Regions from separate parts of the Arthrobacter sp. BC5 genome, predicted to be linked through region 2. Evidence: predicted binding sites of a transcription regulator. Region 2 holds the regulator's gene; each other region holds the start of a gene.
The links. Region 2 encodes HrcA, which represses chaperone genes, less so after heat shock. Its sites were predicted from a motif close to TTNGCACTCGNNNNNNNCGAGTGCNAA; they were not measured.

Region 1 (6,166 bases), 710 kb from region 2:
GGCCCCTGAACGGAATGGTTCCCGCGGTGGCCTAGCTCATCGGCCGGGAACGCAGCAGCACCCCGGCTCCGAGGAACCGGGGTGCTGCTGCGTGCTGGAACCGAGCGGGCCGGAGCCCTGTCGTCCTAGTGCGAGTGGCCGTGGCCCTCGTCGTCGGACTCCTCGGGCTTCTCGACCACGAGGGTCTCCGTGGTGAGCACCAGCGCCGCGATGGAGGCCGCGTTGCGCAGGGCGGAGCGCGTCACCTTCACGGGGTCGATGATTCCGGCGTCCACGAGGTTCTCGTACTCGCCGGTCGCGGCGTTGAAGCCGTGGCCGTCCTCGAGGTCGGTGACCTTCGCGACGACGACGTAGCCCTCGTGGCCCGCGTTCTCGGCGATCCAGCGCAGCGGCTGGGCGAGGGCGCGACGGACGAGGCCGACGGCGGTGGCCGCGTCGCCCTCGAGTGCCAGGACCTCGGGATCGGTGTCCAGGGCCTTGCCCGCGTGGACCAGTGCGGAACCGCCACCGGCCACGATGCCCTCTTCGAGTGCGGCACGCGTCGAGGACACGGCGTCCTCGATGCGGTGCTTCTTCTCCTTGAGCTCGACCTCGGTGGCCGCGCCGACCTTGATCACGCCGATACCGCCGGCGAGCTTCGCGAGGCGCTCCTGGAGCTTCTCGCGGTCCCAGTCGGAGTCGGTGCGCTCGACCTCGGCGCGGATCTGCGCCACACGGTCGGCGACGTCGGACTCGCTGCCGGTGCCGTCGACGATGGTGGTGGCGTCCTTGGTGACGGTGATCCGGCGTGCGGATCCCAGCACCTCGAGGCCCACCTGGTCCAGCTTCAGGCCGAGGTCCGGGGAGACGACCTGCGCACCCGTGAGGGTCGCGATGTCCTGCATCATGGCCTTGCGGCGGTCGCCGAAGCCGGGAGCCTTGACGGCGACGACGTTGAGGGTCCCACGGATCTTGTTGACCACGAGCGTGGAGAGCGCCTCGCCCTCGATGTCCTCGGCGATGATGAACAGCGGCTTGCCCGCCTGGAGGGCCTTCTCGAGCAGCGGCAGGAATTCCTGCAGCGAGGAGATCTTGCCGGAGTTGATGAGGATGAGCGCGTCCTCGAGGACGGCTTCCTGGCGCTCGGCGTCGGTCACGAAGTACGGCGAGAGGTAGCCCTTGTCGAACTGCATGCCCTCGGTGAGGACGAGTTCGGTCTGCGTGGAGGAGGACTCCTCGATGGTGATCACACCATCCTTGCCGACCTTGTCGAACGCCTCGGCGAGGAGGTCGCCGACCTCGGTGCTCTGTGCGGAGATGGAGGCGACGTTGGCGGTCTGCTGGCCGACCACCTCGCGGGCGTTCTCGAGCAGGCGCTTGGCGACGGCCTCGACCGACACCTCGATGCCGTGCTTGAGCTGTCCGGGAGCGGCGCCGGCGGCCACGTTGCGGAGGCCTTCCTTGACCAGGGCCTGCGCCAGGACGGTGGCGGTGGTGGTTCCGTCACCGGCGACGTCGTTGGTCTTGGTGGCGACTTCCTTGGCCAGCTGGGCGCCGAGGTTCTCGTACGGGTCGTCGAGTTCGATCTCACGGGCGATCGTGACGCCGTCGTTCGTGATGGTGGGCGCACCCCACTTCTTGTCGAGCACGACGTTGCGTCCGCGGGGGCCCAGCGTCACCTTGACGGTGTTCGCGAGCTTGTCCACGCCGGCCTCGAGGGCACGGCGGGCGGCGTCGTTGAATTCCAACTGCTTTGCCATTTGTTGGTTCCTTTCAGGCTTGTGCAGCGAGAAAAACCCCGGCCACTGCGGGCCGGGGCTCTTCCAATCGGGGTACTACTTGACGACGACTGCGAGGACGTCGCGGGCGGAGAGGACCAGGTACTCCTGGCCACCGTGCTTGACCTCGGTTCCGCCGTACTTCGAGTAGATGACGATGTCGCCCTCGGCGACGTCGACGGGAACGCGGTTGCCGTTGTCGTCGACGCGACCCGGTCCAACTGCTACGACTTCGCCCTCCTGGGGCTTCTCCTTGGCCGTGTCCGGGATGACGAGGCCGGAAGCAGTGGTCTGCTCGGCTTCGAGGGGGCGGACAACAATACGATCTTCAAGAGGCTTAATAGAGACCGACACTCGGGCTCTCCTTTGCGTTCGATACCAATGGAATGTAGGCCGTCGGGCTGGGCGTGAACCGTCGTCGCGGTGCCGGCGAACGCTTCCCTCGGGATTAGCACCCACGAGGAGTGAGTGCCAACTCCGACTGTATGCAACGGCTAGCACTCGGTCAAGGCGAGTGCCAGTCATGGCGACTTCCGGGACGCCGGGTGACGCACACCACGTCGAATACATCATGCTTCGGTTGCGTAATTCCCGAGCTTCCCTCTAGATTCGAGGAGGTAAGGCACTCCTTACTTCTTCGGCGGTCGGCGAGCCCGGCCCTTCCTCCACGGAGTTCATCCCATGGCACACGTGCGCCTCGCCGTCCTTTCCGCAGCCGCTGCGGCCACCCTCGCCCTGTCGGCCTGCGGCGGTTCCTCCGAGGCCGCCGATGAGCCGGCAGCGGCGTCGAGCGTCTCGGTCGAGCACGTGCAGGGCACCACCGACGTCCCCGTGGACCCCGAGACCGTCTTCACCTTCGACCTCGGCGCCCTGGACACGCTGGACGCCCTCGGCGTCGACGTCGACGGCGTACCGCAGGGCACCCTGCCCGATCAGCTCTCTGCGTACGAGGGCGGGGACATCACGAACATCGGGTCCATGAAGGAACCCGACTTCGAGGCGATCGCCGCCGCGGCCCCCGACCTGATCATCATCTCGGGTCGCGTCGCCGACTCCTACGACGAGCTCTCCGACATCGCACCGACGATCGACCTCAGCGTGGATGCCGCCGATCCGATCGCGAGCTTCACGAAGCACACCGAATCCCTCGGCCGGATCTTCGGCGCGGAGGACGAGGTCGCCGACCGCCTCGCCGCCCTCGACACCGGGATCGCGGAGACGAAGGAAGCCGCGGCATCCGCGGGCAACGGCCTGATCCTGCTGACCAGCGCGGGCGAGGTCACGGCGTACGGCGCCGGATCGCGTTTCGGCCTGATCCACGACGTGCTCGGCGTCGAGCCGGCTGCCGAGGTGAAGACCGAAGGCACGCACGGCGAGGCGGTCTCCTTCGAGTACATCGCCGAGATCAACCCGGCCCACCTGTTCGTGATCGATCGCGACGCCGCCGTCGGTGAAGCCGGTGCAGCCGGATCCGCCGTCCTGGACAACGAGCTCGTCAACGGCACGGATGCCGCCAGGAACGGCGCCATCACCTACCTCGACTCCGCGAGCTGGTACCTCATCGGGTACGGCCTGAACAACCTCGACGCCATGGTGTCGGCCGTCAACGAGGCCGTCGCGGCCTGATCCGCCCCGCCGTTCCTGCGGCAGGCGCCCCATGGCAGCACTCTCCGTCCGGCCCGAGAAGCCGGTACAGCAGCACGGTTCCACCCGGTCGCCCGCCCTCTGGCCGGCCGGTGGAGCCGTGCTGCTCCTTGCCCTCGTCAGCCTCTTCGTCGGCGTCTCCGAGGTGTCTCCCGCCGACCTGCTGGCCGGCGACGCGGCCGCGTGGCAGACCTTCCTGGTCAGCCGGGTCCCGCGCACCCTCGCTGTCATCCTGGCGGGCGTCGCGCTCGGGATCGCGGGTTTCATCCTGCAGCTCATGGCCCGCAACCGGTTCGTGGAGCCCTCCACCGTCGGCACCGCGGAGTCCGCCACCGCGGGAATCCTCGTGGCGACCCTGCTCCTGCCCGGCGCCCCCATCGTGGCGAAGATGCTGATCGCGGCCCTGTTCGCCATGGCCGGCACGGCGCTCTTCCTGTCCGTCCTGCGGCGGATACCGCTGCGCAACACGCTGATCGTCCCTCTGGTCGGCATCATGCTCGGCGGGGTCATCGCGGCTGTGACCACGTTCTTCGCCTACCGGTTCGACCTGCTCCAGACGCTCAACACCTGGATGATCGGGGACTTCTCCGGCCTCATCCGCGGCCGCTACGAGCTGCTGTGGATCGTCGCGGTGCTCGCCCTCCTGGGCTACGTGTGCGCGGACCGCTTCACGGTGGCCGGCATGGGCGAGGAGTTCACCACCAATCTCGGCCTGAACTACCGGCGCACCATGAACCTCGGGCTGGTGCTCGTGAGCCTCATCAGCGCCGTCGTCGTGGTGGTGGTCGGTGCCATCCCGTTCCTCGGGCTGATCGTCCCCAACCTCGTGTCCCTGCTCATCGGCGACAACGTGCGCCGGGCGGTGCCCTGGATCGCCGTCTTCGGGGCGGGCTTCGTCCTGGCGTGCGACATCCTCGGACGCGTCATCCGCTTCCCCTACGAGGTGCCGGTCGGCGTGATCGTCTCGGTCGTCGGCAGTGCCCTGTTCATCACGCTGCTCGTTCGGAGGAACGCCGGTGCGCGCTAGGACCACTTCCCTGCCGACCGCCGTCGTGCAGTCCGGTCGGAAGCCCGTGAAGGCGCTTCCGCCGGCCGTCTGGCTGGTGGTTCTCGGCATCACCGCGGCAGCGCTGATCACCGCGTTCCTGCTCGTCGGCCTCGAGGGCAACCTCGCCTACATCCTGCCCCGCCGGCTCAACCGCGTCGGGGCGATGGTGCTGGTCGCTGTCGCCGTCGGCGTGTCCACGGTGCTCTTCCAGACCGTCACGGGCAATCGGATCCTGACGCCGTCGATCATGGGGTTGGATGCCCTCTACATCCTCATCCAGACCGTCCTGGCGTTCGCCCTCGGGGCCTCGACGCTCCTGACGCTCGGAGCGCCCGTCCGCTTCGCCGTCGAGGTGACGCTGATGGTCGCCTTCTCGTGGCTGCTCTACCGGTGGCTCTTCACGGGCGGGGGCCGCAGCCTGCACCTCCTGCTGCTGGTCGGCATCGTGTTCGGCGTCTTCTTCCGGGGCGCCTCGTCCCTGCTGCAGCGGCTGATGGATCCGAGCGAGTACATCATCCTGCAGGACCTGTTCTTCGCGAGCTTCAACCGCGTGGACCCGATGCTCCTGCTGATCTCCGCGGTCGCCGTCGCAGGACTGTGCGTGCCCGCGTGGCGCCTTCGCCACCGCCTCGATGTCCTCGCCCTCGGCAGGGACACCGCCGTGGGTCTCGGTGTCGACCACCGGCGCACGGTGACACTCGTCCTCGTCATCTGCTCGGTCCTCGTCGCCGTCTCCACCGCCCTGGTGGGCCCGGCCACGTTCTTCGGCCTGCTCGTCTCGGCCCTGACGTACCAGCTGTGCAGCTCCTTCCGGCACGCCGTCGTGCTGCCCATCGCCGTCCTGCTCGGCGTGATCGCCCTCGTGGGCGGGCAGCTCGTCCTCGAGCAGGTCTTCGAGTTCGACACCGCGCTGAGCATCGTGATCGAATTCACCGGCGGCATCGTCTTCCTCGCACTCCTCCTGAAAGGCCGCGTCCGGTGATCACCATCGACCATGCCACCAAGCGCTACGGCACCGCCACGGTGGTCGACGACGTCACGTGCACCATCCCGAGCGGCGGTGTCACCTCGATCATCGGACCCAACGGCGCGGGCAAGTCCACGCTGCTGTCCATGATGAGCAGGCTCCTCCCCCTCGACGCCGGGAGCGTGGAGGTGGCCGGGCTGGACGTCAGCACGGCGGGGCCCGCCCTCGCGCGCACCCTGTCCATCCTGCGTCAGGAGAACCAGCTCACGGTCAGGCTCTCCGTTCGCGACCTCGTGGGCTTCGGCCGCTTCCCGCACAACAACGGCCGCCCCACCGTGGTGGACCGCGAGCACATCGAGCGCGCCCTCGAGTATCTCGACCTCACCGACCTGGCGGACCGGTTCGTCGACGAGCTCTCGGGCGGGCAGCGCCAGCGGGCCTTCATCGCCATGGTGCTGGCGCAGGACACGGACTACATCCTGCTCGACGAGCCGCTCAACAACCTCGACATGAAGCACTCGGTGGACATGATGCGCCTGCTCCGCCGGCTCGTGGACGAGCTCGGGAAGACCGTGGTGCTGGTCATCCACGACATCAACTTCGCGTCCTGCTACTCCGACACGATCGTGGCGATGCGCGACGGCGCCCTCATCCACCAGGGCACGCCCGAGGAGATCATGACGCCGGCTGTGCTCCGCGACGTGTACGACATCGACATCCAGGTGGAGCAGATCCGGGGCAACAGGATCG
Region 2 (6,166 bases):
ACCGGCAGCGGTGAGGCCGAGGACTCGAAGACGGTCGTCGTGAGGTAGTCACCCCGCGGCAGGGCAACCCGCTCCGGCGGCCTACCAGCGCCCGAGCAGGTGGTTCAGCAGGACCAGGGCCGCCGGGCCCGCCGAGGACGACCGCAGCACGTGGGGTCCGAGCCGGGCCGCACGAGCACCGACGGCCAGCAGCTTCTCGAGCTCCGCCTCGCTGATCCCACCTTCGGGCCCGACGACGACGGCGGTGGACGACGGGGCGTCGAGCGAACCGGCGGCACGGAGCGCCGACACCTGGTCGGCCAGGGACGACCCGGCGTCCTCGTGCAGGACGACGACGCGGTCAACGGACGCAGCTGCCCAGGCGGCCAGCCGCGAGGTGTCCATGACGGCATGGACCTCGGGCACGAAAGACCGTCGGGACTGCTTCGAGGCAGCACCCACGAGGGACACCCACTTCTGCCGACCCTTCTCCGCCCTGTCGCCGCGCCATCGGACGATGCTCCGTTCGGCGTGCCATGGCACGACGGCGTCGACGCCGAGCTCGGTCGCCGACTCCACGGCCTGCTCGTCGCGACCGCCCTTCGCCAGGGCCTGGACGAGCAGGAGCGTGTGGCGTGGTGCCGGCTCCTGGCCGGCCGTCTCCACCCGGACGTCCACGGTGCCCGCCCCCACCGCGGAGATCATCCCGCCGATCCGGTAGCCGGCTCCGTCGGAGACGTCGATGCGTTCCCCCGCGGCGAGGCGGCGCACGGTCGCCGCGTGGCGACCCTCGTCCCCGCCGAGGACGAAGACGCTACCCGGGGACGCGGCACGGACGGCCTCACCGGGCCCGAAGAAGAGGGGGCGCGTCATGCTCAGCGGTTCCCGAGGCGCTCCCGCAGGCGTGCGAACACGCCGGAACCGCTGCTGGCCAGCTGGCCGTCCGTGTATTCCTCGTTCCGCAGCTCCGCGAGCCTGCGCAGGAGCTCCTCCTGCTGCTGGTCGACGTTGCGGGGCGTCTCCACGTTGAGGTGGACCCGCAGGTCTCCCCTGCCCTGGTTCCTGAGGTGCGTGACGCCCAGCCCGCGGAGGGTCAGGATCTCGCCGGACTGCGTGCCCGGCTTGATGACCAGCTCCTGGTCGCCGTCGTACGTGTCCAGGTGCACGCTGGTGCCCAGCGCGGCCGCCGTCATCGGGACGCTCAGCGTCACGTGCAGGTCGTCGCCGTTGCGCAGGAAGGTCGAATCGGTGGCGACGCGGATCTCGACGTAGAGATCACCCTGGGGTCCGCCCGCGATGCCGGCCTCGCCCTGGCCTGCCAGCTGGATGCGCGTGCCGGTGTTGACGCCGGCGGGGACCTTGATGGTCAGCGTGCGCCGGGCGCGGATACGTCCCTCGCCGCTGCACTCGTGGCACGGGCTGGGGATGACGGTGCCGTACCCCTGGCAGGTGCCGCAGGGCGCGCTCGTCATGACCTGGCCGAGGATCGAACGCACGGCGCGCTGGACCTGTCCCGAACCGCCGCAGATGTCGCAGGTGCGGGGCGAGGTGCCGGGCTGGCAGCACGTCCCGTCGCAGGTGGGGCACACCTCCGCGGTGTCCACCTCGATCTTCTTGTTCGTGCCGAAGACGGCGTCCTTCAGGTCGATGCGCACATTGATGAGCGCATCCTGCCCGCGGCGCGTCCGAGAAGGAGCGCCCGGCTGGCCGCCTCCGCCGAAGAAGGTCTCGAAGATGTCCTGGAACGCGAAGCCGGAACCCGAGTAGCCCGATCCGTAACCGTTGTCGGTCCCGTTCTCATTGCCGGTCGTGTCGTAGACGCGCCGCTTCTGGGGATCCGACAGGACCTCGTAGGCGTGGCTGACGCGCTTGAACTCCTCCGACGCGTCGTCACCCGGGTTCACGTCCGGGTGGAGCTTCCGGGCGAGCTTCCGGTACGCCTTCTTGATTTCCTCCCCGGTCGCGCCCTGCGCCAGACCGAGGACCTCATAGTGATTACTCACTCGTGCACATCACTTCCTGTTGGAGACTTCTGTCTTCTGCCCGCCGGCGGTGCCGGCGGGCAATACTGCGGGCTGCCGTAGCCGGGCTACTCCTCGAGGATCCTCGAGAGGTAGCGGGCGACGGCGCGAACCGCGGCCATCGTGGTCGGGTAGTCCATGCGGGTGGGACCGAGGATCCCGAGCTTCGCGCCGGCATCCGGACCGTAGCCGGTCGCCACGACGGAGGCGCCCGAGAGACCTCCGTAGGGGTTCTCGCTCCCGATCCTCACCGAGATGCCCCGCGCGTCGTACTCCATCTCGGACAGCAGCCTCAGCATGACCACCTGCTCCTCGAGCGCCTCGAGGACGGGACCGATGCTCAGCGGGAAATCACCCGTGGACCTCGCGAGGTTGGCCGTGCCGGCCAGCAGGATCCGGTCGTCCCGTCCGAGTCCGGCGAGCTGCTCCAGCGCCTTCACGATGGTACCCCCGTGCGCCCTCAGTGCAGGAGGCAACTGGGACTGCGCGATGCCGAGCTCGGCCGGCAGGGCCGACAGCTTGACGCCGGACACCGCAGAGAGGATGCGCTGCTTCAGTTCGGCGAGCTCCGCCTCCTGGAGGTCGCCATCGGTGCGCACGATGCGCTGCTGCACGGTGCCGTTGGTCGCGATCAGGACGACCAGGATCTGCTGGGGCGCGAGCAGCACGAATTCGATGTGCCGGACGGACGCACCACCGACGCGGGGGAACTGCACGACGGCGACCTGGTTGGTGAGCTGCGCGAGCAACCGGACGGTCCGGTCCATGACGTCGTCGAGGTCCTCGGCACCCTCCAGGAGGGTCTGTATGGCCTTCTTCTCGGGGGCCGAGAGCGGCTTCACCTCGGAGATGCGGTCGACGAAGAGGCGGTAGCCCTTGTCGGTGGGAATACGCCCCGAACTGGTGTGGGGGGCCGCGATGAGCCCCTCCTCCTCGAGGACGGCCATGTCGTTGCGGATCGTGGCGGAGGAGACGCCGAGCTGGTGGCGGTCGACCAGGGCCTTCGATCCGACGGGCTCCCGCGAATGGACATAGTCCTCGACGATGGCCCGGAGCACCTCCAGGCGTCGCGGTTCACTCATTCCTGTGCACCTCCGGATCTGTCCCGCACTCACGACCACGCTTCCAGGGCGGTCCCGGCCGGTTAGCACTCGACACACCCAAGTGCCAAGTCTAGTACGTTCGGAGCGATTGTTAGCATTGGGAACCCGGGCCGCGGCACACCGCCGGAGCCCTCGTGGGAAGGACGGGCCCGGCATGGACTACGGCTGGGGAGCACAGGATATTACGGCTCCGAAGCGGGTCGCCCTGCCCGACGTCCCCGTCGAGCAGGACATGGTCCTGGAGGACGTCCAGAGCGGCTTCGTCGGAGCGGTGGTCCGCGTCGAGAAGTCCGGCGGGCTCCACGTCATGGTGCTCGAGGACCGGCGCGGCAAGCACCGCACGTTCAGGCTCGGCCACGGATTCCTCCTCGACGGACAGCCCGTCCACGTCGTTGCGCCCGCCCTGCGCGCCGCTCCGGCGGCCACCCGGACGGCGTCGGGTTCGGTCCGGGTCGAAGGCGCCCGGGCGCGGACGGCGCGGGCCAGCAGGATCTGGGTCGAGGGCCAGCACGACGCCGAACTCGTCGAGAAGGTGTGGGGCGACGATCTCCGCCTCGAAGGCATCGTCGTCGAGCCGCTGCACGGCGTCGACGACCTGGAGGGGGCGGTGCGGGCGTTCGGTCCCGGGCCGCAGCGCAGGCTCGGGATCCTCGTGGACCACCTGCTGCCGGGGACCAAGGAGTCCCGGATAGCCCAGCAGGCGATGACCGTCCCCGGAGCCCGGAGCCACGTGCTGATCGTCGGGCACCCCTATGTGGACGTCTGGCAGGCGGTGAAACCGGCCGCACTCGGGCTCGACGCCTGGCCCGTGGTGCCGCGCCACCAGGACTGGAAGACGGGTATCCTCGCGGGGCTCGGATGGCCGCACTCCAACCAGGCGGCCGTGGCTCACGGCTGGAAGCGGATCCTCGCCGGAGTGAGCACCTACGCCGACCTCGAGCCCTCGCTGCTCGGGAGGGTCGAGGAAGTCATCGACTTCCTGACCGCTCCCCCGGGCACCGCCTGAGCCGTCCGCTCCTCGTCACCACGTATCCTTGGAGCACCTTCCGGGGAAGGTCCTCCGCCAGCCAGCAAAGGAATCTCGTTGTCCAATACCGCCGACCACCAGCACCACGGACGGGGCGAATCGCAGCCGGTGTTCGAAGGAATCCCGGCACAGGCCCTTCCACTGACGGCATCCGAGGATCGCCAGTACGCGACACTGGCCCACTTCGGTGGGATCCTGGGCTTCATCCCTTCCCTGCTGATCTTCCTCATCTTCAAGGACCGCGGCCCGTTCACCGCGCAGGAGTCCAAGGAGGCGCTGAACTTCACCCTTCCGCCCACGATCCTCGCACTGGCGGCGTGGCTCCTGTCGCTCGTGCCGGAGATCGGCGGCGTCTTCGCCGTCGTGAACGCCCTCATCTGGGTGGCGATCACGGTCTTCTCGGTCAATGCCGGCATCCAGGTCAATCGCGGACGCCCGTACCGCTACCCAGCCAACCTGCGCCTGATCCGCTAGCTCGGCACCTCAGTCGGGCAGGAGCCTGCGCACCACGGCGTCGGCGAGCAGCCGGCCCCTGAACGTCAGGACCACCCGACCGGCGAAGGCCGCGGTCGGCTCGACGAGCCCGTCGGCGATCAGTCCGGCGACGGCTCGTCGGCCGGACGTCGCCAGCATCTCCGTCGCCAGGCCCTCGCGCAGCCGCACCCGCAGCATCACGTCCTCGACGTAGCGGTCCTCACCGGACAGCTCCTCCCGTCCGGCGGCGGGAGAGCGGCCCGCTCCGAGGGCCTCGGCGTAGGGGCGCGGATGCTTCACGTTCCACCAGCGGGTACCGCCCACGTGCGAGTGCGCCCCGGGTCCGACACCCCACCAGTCGCTGCCACGCCAATAGGCCAGGTTGTGCCGGCACTCGTCCGCGGGAGTCCGGGCCCAGTTGCTCACCTCGTACCAGTGCAGGCCGCCGGCGGTCAGCATCTCCTCCGCCAGCGCGTACTTGTCCGCGTGGTCGTCGTCGTCGATGGGCGGCACGAGGCCGCGACGGATGCGGGAGGCGAGCCGCGTCCCCTCTTCGATGATCAGGGCATAGGCGGAGATGTGGTCCGGGCCGTAGGACAGGGCCGTGGACAGGGAGGTCCGCCAGTCCTCCAGGGACTCTCCCGGCGTGCCGTAGATCAGATCCAGGCTGACCTTCAGCCCGGCCTCCCGTGCCCACTGCACGGCCTGCGGCACGCGTTCGGGCGAATGCGTGCGGTCGAGCACGGCGAGGACGTGGGGCACCGCGGACTGCATGCCGAACGAGACCCGGGTGAAGCCTGCCTCCTTCAGCACGCGCAGCGACTCCGGGGTCACGGAATCGGGATTGGCCTCGGTCGTGACCTCGGCGTCGGCCGCGAGGCCCCACTGCGCGGTGGCCGCGACCAGGATCGAGGCGAGGTCCTCCGCCGGGAGCAGTGTCGGCGTGCCGCCGCCGAAGAAGACCGTCGACAGCAGCCGGGCCGGTACGCCTGAGGACTCCAGCACCCGGGCCCCGAGGGCGAGCTCGGCGAGCACCGAGCCGGCATAGGCGTCCTGGGAGGCCCCGCCGCCGAGCTCCGTGGCCGTGTAGGTGTTGAAGTCGCAGTAGCCGCAGCGGACAGCGCAGAACGGGATATGGACGTAGAGGCAGAAGTCGCGCCCGAGCGCTCCCTCCGCGGCTGCGGGCGGCAGGACGCCGTCCTGGGGCGCCGGCATGCCGAGCGGGAGCGCACTAGGCATGCCGGGTATCCCGTGTCACAACGTACGAGGTCACTTCTTGGCTTTGTCCTTCGACTCGTCGGAGGACAGGGCGGCGATGAAGGCTTCCTGGGGCACTTCCACGCGGCCCACCATCTTCATGCGCTTCTTGCCTTCCTTCTGCTTCTCGAGCAGCTTGCGCTTGCGGGTGATGTCACCGCCGTAGCACTTCGCCAGGACGTCCTTGCGGATGGCCCGGATGCTCTCCCGCGCGATGATGCGCGCTCCGATGGCTGCCTGGATGGGCACTTCGAACTGCTGGCGCGGAATCAGCTCACGTAGTTTGCCGGTCATCATCACGCCGT
Region 3 (6,166 bases), 1.7 Mb from region 2:
CCGGGCGCGACGTCGTGGTCCACCACGCGGGCGCTGGATGTGGCGATGCCCCGTTCGGCGAACCGGTCGAGGATGTGCCGGGCCATCAGGTCGGAACTGGACGGTGCAGGGGACGGCGTGAGACTGCAGATCAGCGCGAACGCGGTCAGGTCTGGCATGGGTTGCTCCTACTGGTGGGGATCACGCGGCCACCGGGACGGCGGCCGGTCACGGGAGGTGGGCGACGCTCACCCGCGCGATGGATGGCCGACGGCACTCACCCCTCGAGGGCGCCGGGCAGGCCGGTGATCGAGGGCACCTCGTGATCGGGTGCCGTCATCACGGGAGGGTAGGGCGAGCCGTCGCGGTTGAGCCAGGCGGTCCGGAGCCCTGCCCGCGCAGCGCCATCGATGTCCCAGGGGTGGACGGCGACGAGCACGACGTCGCCCGCCTCCCTCTGCAGGGTGTCGAGGGCGTAGGCATAGGACTCGGGCGCGGGCTTCCAGCGCGGCGCGTCCTCGACCGACAGGATGGCCAGGACCTGGTCCCGGACACCGGCCCGTTCCAGGAGTGCCTCCGCCGTCGCCGTCGCGCCATTGGTCAGCAGGGCGACGCCGAAGCCCGCGGAGGCTAGGGCACGGATGCCCTCTACGACATCCGGGTGCACGGCGAGCCCCTGCAGCGCCGACATGATGTGGGCGACCGCGTCGTCGAGGTCCCGGTTGAGGATCTGGCCGGTGAGGACCGCCTGCAACGCACCCTCGGCGACCTCCCGGAAGGCAGGGTTCTGCCCGACGGCGGTGAGCGCGAAGCCATCCCGGAGCACCGAGGCGAACCACAGCGCGGCCAGCTGCGGAGGCGCGCCGATCTCCTCGAAGTGCTGGGACAGGGGTTCCATGTCCGACAGCGTGCCGTTGACGTCGAACAGCACCACGGGCGGCGCCGTCACTGGCGGTACCCCTCCACCTGGCCGATGGGACGGGCATCGGCATCGGCGGGATCCTCACCGGCATCGGCCTTCGCACGGCGCTGGCGGAGCAGGTCCCAGCACTGGTCGAGATCCTCCTCGACGCGCTTCAGCCGGGCCGCGTGATCCTGGTGCTCGGCGCCGGCTCCGGCGTCCTGGGGCTGGTCACGGAGGTCGTGCTCCTCCTGTACGAGTGCCTGGATGCGCTGCAGGAGGTCCTGGTTGTCCATGGTGCGGTCCCTTCGTCGTCTGCCGTGCCGGCACGGGTGGATGATCAGCATGCTTTCCTTCAGGCTACTGAGGCCAGGGACCGATGGCCAGCGTCCGGTGGCGCGACGTGCGGCACCTGAATTTGGCGCGGCGCCCGGATGGCCTAAGCTATGGGAGAACCAATTGCCTGTGTAGCTCAGTCTGGTAGAGCATCCGCTTCACACGCGGAAGGCCCGGGGATCGAGGCCCCGCGCAGGCACGAGGATCGGCTGGAGACAGCACACGCGGAAGGCCCGTACCGAATCATCGGTACGGGCCTTCCGCGTGTCTGCGTTCGTCCAGGGCGAAGATTCTCCCCTTAGCACTCAAAGGGACCGAGTGCTAACATTTTTCGTAGTTGAGCGGAGGGCGCTCAACCCAGGAGAAGAACCACCACCCGGTGGCACATGCGAAGGAGTTGTTTCCCATGGCCATGAAATTCGATCCGTTCCGTGAGCTGGACCGCGTTGCCGGCGCCCTGCTGGAGAGCCGCCCCGGTCTCCGTCTCATGCCGATGGACCTCTACCGCGAGAAGGACCACTACATCCTCTCCGCGGACCTCCCGGGCATCGATCCCGGCTCGGTCGACATCGACGTCGACGGCCAGCTCCTCACCATCCGCGCCGAGCGCACGCTCCGCGGTGCCGAGGGCGTCAAGTGGCTGACCCGCGAACGCGAGAGCGGCTCGTTCCTGCGCCAGCTCAACCTGGGCCAGGGCATCGACACCGAGGGGATCTCGGCCCGCTACGAGAACGGGGTCCTCAACGTGATGATCCCCGTCAGCGAGCGCGCCAAGGCCCGCAAGATCGAGGTCGTCAGCGGGGAGTCCTCCGCTGCGGTCCAGTCGACGACCGTCGAGGCTTCCGACGCCGGACGCCAGGGGGCCGTCGAGGCGTAGTACCTCTCGGCCACGGCCGGTACCCCCGGGCTTCCGCCCGGGGGTACCGGCCGTTGACGCACGCCTCCGCCCAGATTTTCCTTGCGGGCCGTCGGGCCGGGTGCAAAGGATGGAGTATGGACTTCACACCGAGCAAGGCAATAGTCACCGGCTCCGACTCCGGTATCGGACGGGCCACCGCCATCGCCCTCGCAGCAGCGGGCTGCGACGTCGGCGTCACCTGGCACTCCGACCAGGAGGGCGCGGAGGAGACCGCGCGCCTCGTGCGGGAGAAGGGCGTGCGGGCCGCCGTCGCTCAGCTCGACACCACGGACGCGCCGGCGTGCGGTGATGTCGTCGACCAGCTCGCGAAGGAGCTCGGCGGGCTCGATGTCTTCGTCAACAACGCGGGCGTCAATGGCGGCACCATGTTCATGGAGACGGACTGGGACACCTGGCGCGGCACCATGGGCGCCAATCTCGACGGCGCCTTCGTCTGCCTGCAGCGTGCGGCCCGCCACATGATCGACGGAGGCAGGGGTGGGCGCATCATCGCCGTCACCAGCGTCCACCAGGAGCAGCCACGCGTGGGATCGGCCGCCTATGACGCCTCCAAGCACGGGCTCGGGGGCCTCATCCGGACCATCGCCCTCGAACTCGCGGACCGCGGCATCACTGCGAATGCAGTCCTGCCCGGCGAGATCAACACCCCGATGAACGACTCCGAGGAACAGGATCCGCGCACCATGGACCGCCCCGGGATCCCGCTGGGCCGGCCGGGCGCTCCTGAGGAGATCGCCGACGTCGTCGCCTTCCTCGCGTCCGGCTCCTCCAGCTATGTCAACGGCGCCTCGTTCGTGGTGGACGGCGGCATGCTCCTCATGGGACCGCAGGCAGGCTCCCACCTCACCAGCGGGGACTGGCGCACCCTCTGACCCCGTCCCCGTGAGGACGCGCCAACCTTCAGCGGGCGTTCATGCGGCGTTCAGGAGCCGAGGCTAGCGTGGGAAGCCCGGAACCTCCCGAAAGGCCCGCCATGGACACGCCCCTCACCCCGACCGCCGATTCCGAGACGCAGGACTGGTCGGGCTTCAAGCGAGGCGAGCACGTCACCCTCCAGCACGCGGCCGGCGCACAGCTCCGCGGGGTCCTCGACATGAGGACCGACGACTCCTCCGTCGTGTGGATCCAGCTGCACGACGGCGGTGGCCGCCGCCTCGTGCACCGGGGTGACGGCTACCGCCTCCGCCGGGGGTAGGCCGAAGCCGCATCGGCCGGTTCACCCGCTGTCCACCTTGGGTTCACCATTTAGCCACCTGTAACGTTGCTCCGGTGAGAACCCGAGCCACCCTGTCACTGTCCCTCGCCGCCGCCCTCGGCCTGACCGCCTGTGGCTCCGACTACCCCCTCGGCGCGGAGCAGGAAGCCGCGGCGCGGCGCGGTGACCCGAGCCTGCAGGGTGCCGTGACCGCCTCCGGGTCATCCGCGCAGGGACCGGCCATGGACGCCTGGCGGTCCGGGTTCGCAACCCTGTACCCGCGCGCGCAGGTGCAGTACTCCCCCGACGGCTCGGGAGCGGGCCGCGGTGCCCTGCTCGCGGGAGCCGTGGGGTTCGCCGGGTCGGATGCCTACCTCAGCGACGAGGAGCTCGCCGAATCCACCGAGGCCTGTGGGCCGGGCGGAGCCTTCAACATCCCTGCCTACGTCTCGCCGATCAGCGTCGCGTTCAACCTGCCCGGCATCTCCCGGCTCGACCTCGACGCCGCCACCGTGGCGCGCATCTTCCGCGGTGAGATCACCACGTGGAACGACCCCGCGATCGCGGCCCAGAACGACGTCGACCTCCCCGCGCTGCCGATCTCGGCCGTGAGCAGGTCCGACGACTCGGGCACCACCGAGAACTTCACGGACTACCTCCACGCCGTGGTCCCCGACATCTGGGCGGAGGAGCCCGACGGGACCTGGCCGTCGGGACTCGAGAACGAGAACGCCAAGGGCAATGCGGGCGTGGTCAGCACAGTGGCCGGCACCGTGGGCGCAGTGACCTACGCCGACGACTCCGCCGTCGGTGATCCGCTCGGACGCGTGGCCCTGAAGGTCGGCGAGGCCTACGTGCCGGTGAGTTCCGAGGCGGCCGCTGCCGCCGTCGACCTCGCCACCCGCGTCCCGGGCCGTGCGGACTACGACATCGCCCTGGATCTCGATCGGACCACCACCGAACCCGGCGTCTACCCGCTGGTCCTGGTGTCCTACCACGTGTACTGCGCGCGCTACGAGAACGAGGCGACCGCCGCCGTCGTCCGTGCCTTCGGCACCTACGCGGTCAGCGCTGAAGGACAGGCCGAAGCCGCCGAAGCCGCGAAGAGTTCGCCCATCTCGCCGGAGCTCTCCCGACAGGCCACCGACGCGATCGGATCGATCACCGTCGGGGACATCCCCTAGTCCACCCATGGAAAAGGACGAGGCGGACCCCGATGGGTCCGCCTCGTCCTGTGGGCCGTGCCTCAGCTGATGCGAGGTCCGCCCGAATCGGGGTCGTTCGTCGATGCATCGGGCAACGTGCTGTTGGCCGGCGCGGCGTCCGACGTGCCGCCGGTCGGCGGGGCATCGACGTCGCCGCGCCAGGCGCCGGTCTCCCCACCGCTCTTCTCGATGAACTCCTTGAACCTCTTGAGGTCGCCCTTCACCTGGGCTGCGTCCGCGTTCACGACGGCGCCGATCTTCTCGGTGAACGTCTCCGGGTGCCAGTCGATCTGCACCATGAGCCGCGTGGTGCTCTCGTCGAGGCGGTGGAAGGTCACCACGCCGGCGTGGGACTCGCCGTCGGTGCTCTTCCAGGCCACCCGCTCGTCGGGGTGCTGTTCGGTGATCTCGGCATCGAACTCCCGCCTGACGCCACCGATGCTCGTCACCCAGTGGGTGCTGGTGTCGGAGGTCTGCGTGATCGACTCGACGCCGCCCATGAACCGGGGAAAGCTCTCGAACTGGGTCCACTGGTTGTAGGCCGTGCTGACCGGTACTGCTACGTCGATAGATTCCTGCACTGAAGCCAAAAGGGTTCCTCCTTCGTAGAGACTCCGGCACCGCCCATAGCCCCTTTCGGGGTTCGGCGCGGCAAAACCGTAAGTTCCCTTAGCGTAGGCAGATCGGTTGGATTTGGCCAACGGGCAGGTCTAGGGTGAAAGGAGTCCACCGGCGGGATTCGGCGCCTCGGCGCACCGCCGGAAGGAGCACATTTCTCTAGCACTGGAGGACTCATGAAGGCTTCACCCACCCTCACCGACAACATGCAGGCCGTCCTGGTCGACCTCATCGAACTGCACCTGCAGGGCAAGCAGGCCCACTGGAATGTGGTCGGCAAGAACTTCCGCGACCTCCACCTGCAGCTGGACGAGATCATCGACGACGCCCGCCTGTTCGCGGACGAGATGGCGGAGCGCATGCGCGCCCTGCACGCCGTCCCCGACGGCCGCAGCGTGGCCGTCGCCGAAGGCACCAAGATCGATCCGTTCCCGGCAGGCCTGGTCTCGACCAAGGACACCGTGGGCCTCGTGGTCCGGATGCTGAATGCGGCCGTGAAGACGATGCGTGACGTGCACGACCAGATCGACGAGGAAGACCCCACCACCGCCGACCTGCTGCACGGTTTCATCGCCAAGCTCGAGCAGTACGCCTGGATGGTCGACGCCGAGAACATGGAGCCGACCGCCGAGGTCGTCACCCCCGCCGGCACGGAGCACGCGACCGTCTGACCGGCAGTTCCCTGCTCGATCGGCTCCCTGCGGGAACCGGTCGGGCAGGCCCTGCGGGATCGCCTCTTGTAGTCTGTAGGCTGACTAACGGTCTAGCAGACGGCCGATCACGAACTCCCTGGGTTCGTGCATCGGTTGCGGACCACGGTCCGGACGCCCGAACGGCGCGATGCACACGTGGCTCGGCGGCTGAACGAAACAGGACCAGTACACATGGCCGACCAGGCTACGGGGCAGTCCACCACCGACTACCTCCAGGACCTCCTTCTCGACACCGATGGAGTCGAGGAGTTCCTCACGGAACTCGCCCGCTTCGCAGCCTCCCGACTGTTCCCGCAGTCC

Region 1: the regulator HrcA is predicted to act here: its motif matches at 2,252-2,278, upstream of groES (co-chaperone GroES).
Region 3: the regulator HrcA is predicted to act here: its motif matches at 1,515-1,541, upstream of AC1MFI_RS05050 (Hsp20/alpha crystallin family protein).

The regions. Positions count from the first base shown of each region.
Region 1 covers NZ_CM155273.1:2,079,709-2,085,874, reverse strand. Annotated here, with positions in the region: gene groL (chaperonin GroEL) at 126-1,739, opposite strand; gene groES (co-chaperone GroES) at 1,815-2,111, opposite strand; gene AC1MFI_RS09725 (siderophore ABC transporter substrate-binding protein) at 2,439-3,383, shown strand; gene AC1MFI_RS09720 (ABC transporter permease) at 3,415-4,428, shown strand; gene AC1MFI_RS09715 (iron chelate uptake ABC transporter family permease subunit) at 4,418-5,431, shown strand; gene AC1MFI_RS09710 (iron ABC transporter ATP-binding protein) at 5,428-6,166, shown strand, end outside.
Region 2 covers NZ_CM155273.1:2,788,654-2,794,819, reverse strand. Annotated here, with positions in the region: gene AC1MFI_RS13070 (GerMN domain-containing protein) at 1-48, shown strand, start outside; gene AC1MFI_RS13065 (16S rRNA (uracil(1498)-N(3))-methyltransferase) at 82-852, opposite strand; gene dnaJ (molecular chaperone DnaJ) at 855-1,982, opposite strand; gene hrcA (heat-inducible transcriptional repressor HrcA) at 2,069-3,082, opposite strand; gene AC1MFI_RS13050 (DUF3097 family protein) at 3,258-4,109, shown strand; gene AC1MFI_RS13045 (DUF4870 domain-containing protein) at 4,188-4,604, shown strand; gene hemW (radical SAM family heme chaperone HemW) at 4,614-5,843, opposite strand; gene lepA (translation elongation factor 4) at 5,874-6,166, opposite strand, start outside.
Region 3 covers NZ_CM155273.1:1,117,856-1,124,021, forward strand. Annotated here, with positions in the region: gene AC1MFI_RS05030 (flavodoxin family protein) at 1-158, opposite strand, end outside; gene AC1MFI_RS05035 (haloacid dehalogenase type II) at 257-928, opposite strand; gene AC1MFI_RS05040 (DUF2630 family protein) at 925-1,176, opposite strand; tRNA gene AC1MFI_RS05045 (tRNA-Val) at 1,342-1,415, shown strand; gene AC1MFI_RS05050 (Hsp20/alpha crystallin family protein) at 1,623-2,093, shown strand; gene AC1MFI_RS05055 (SDR family oxidoreductase) at 2,210-3,007, shown strand; gene AC1MFI_RS05060 (hypothetical protein) at 3,109-3,330, shown strand; gene pstS (phosphate ABC transporter substrate-binding protein PstS) at 3,405-4,514, shown strand; partial or broken gene AC1MFI_RS05070 (SRPBCC family protein) at 4,676-5,125, opposite strand; gene AC1MFI_RS05075 (Dps family protein) at 5,330-5,824, shown strand; gene AC1MFI_RS05080 (GAF and ANTAR domain-containing protein) at 6,038-6,166, shown strand, end outside.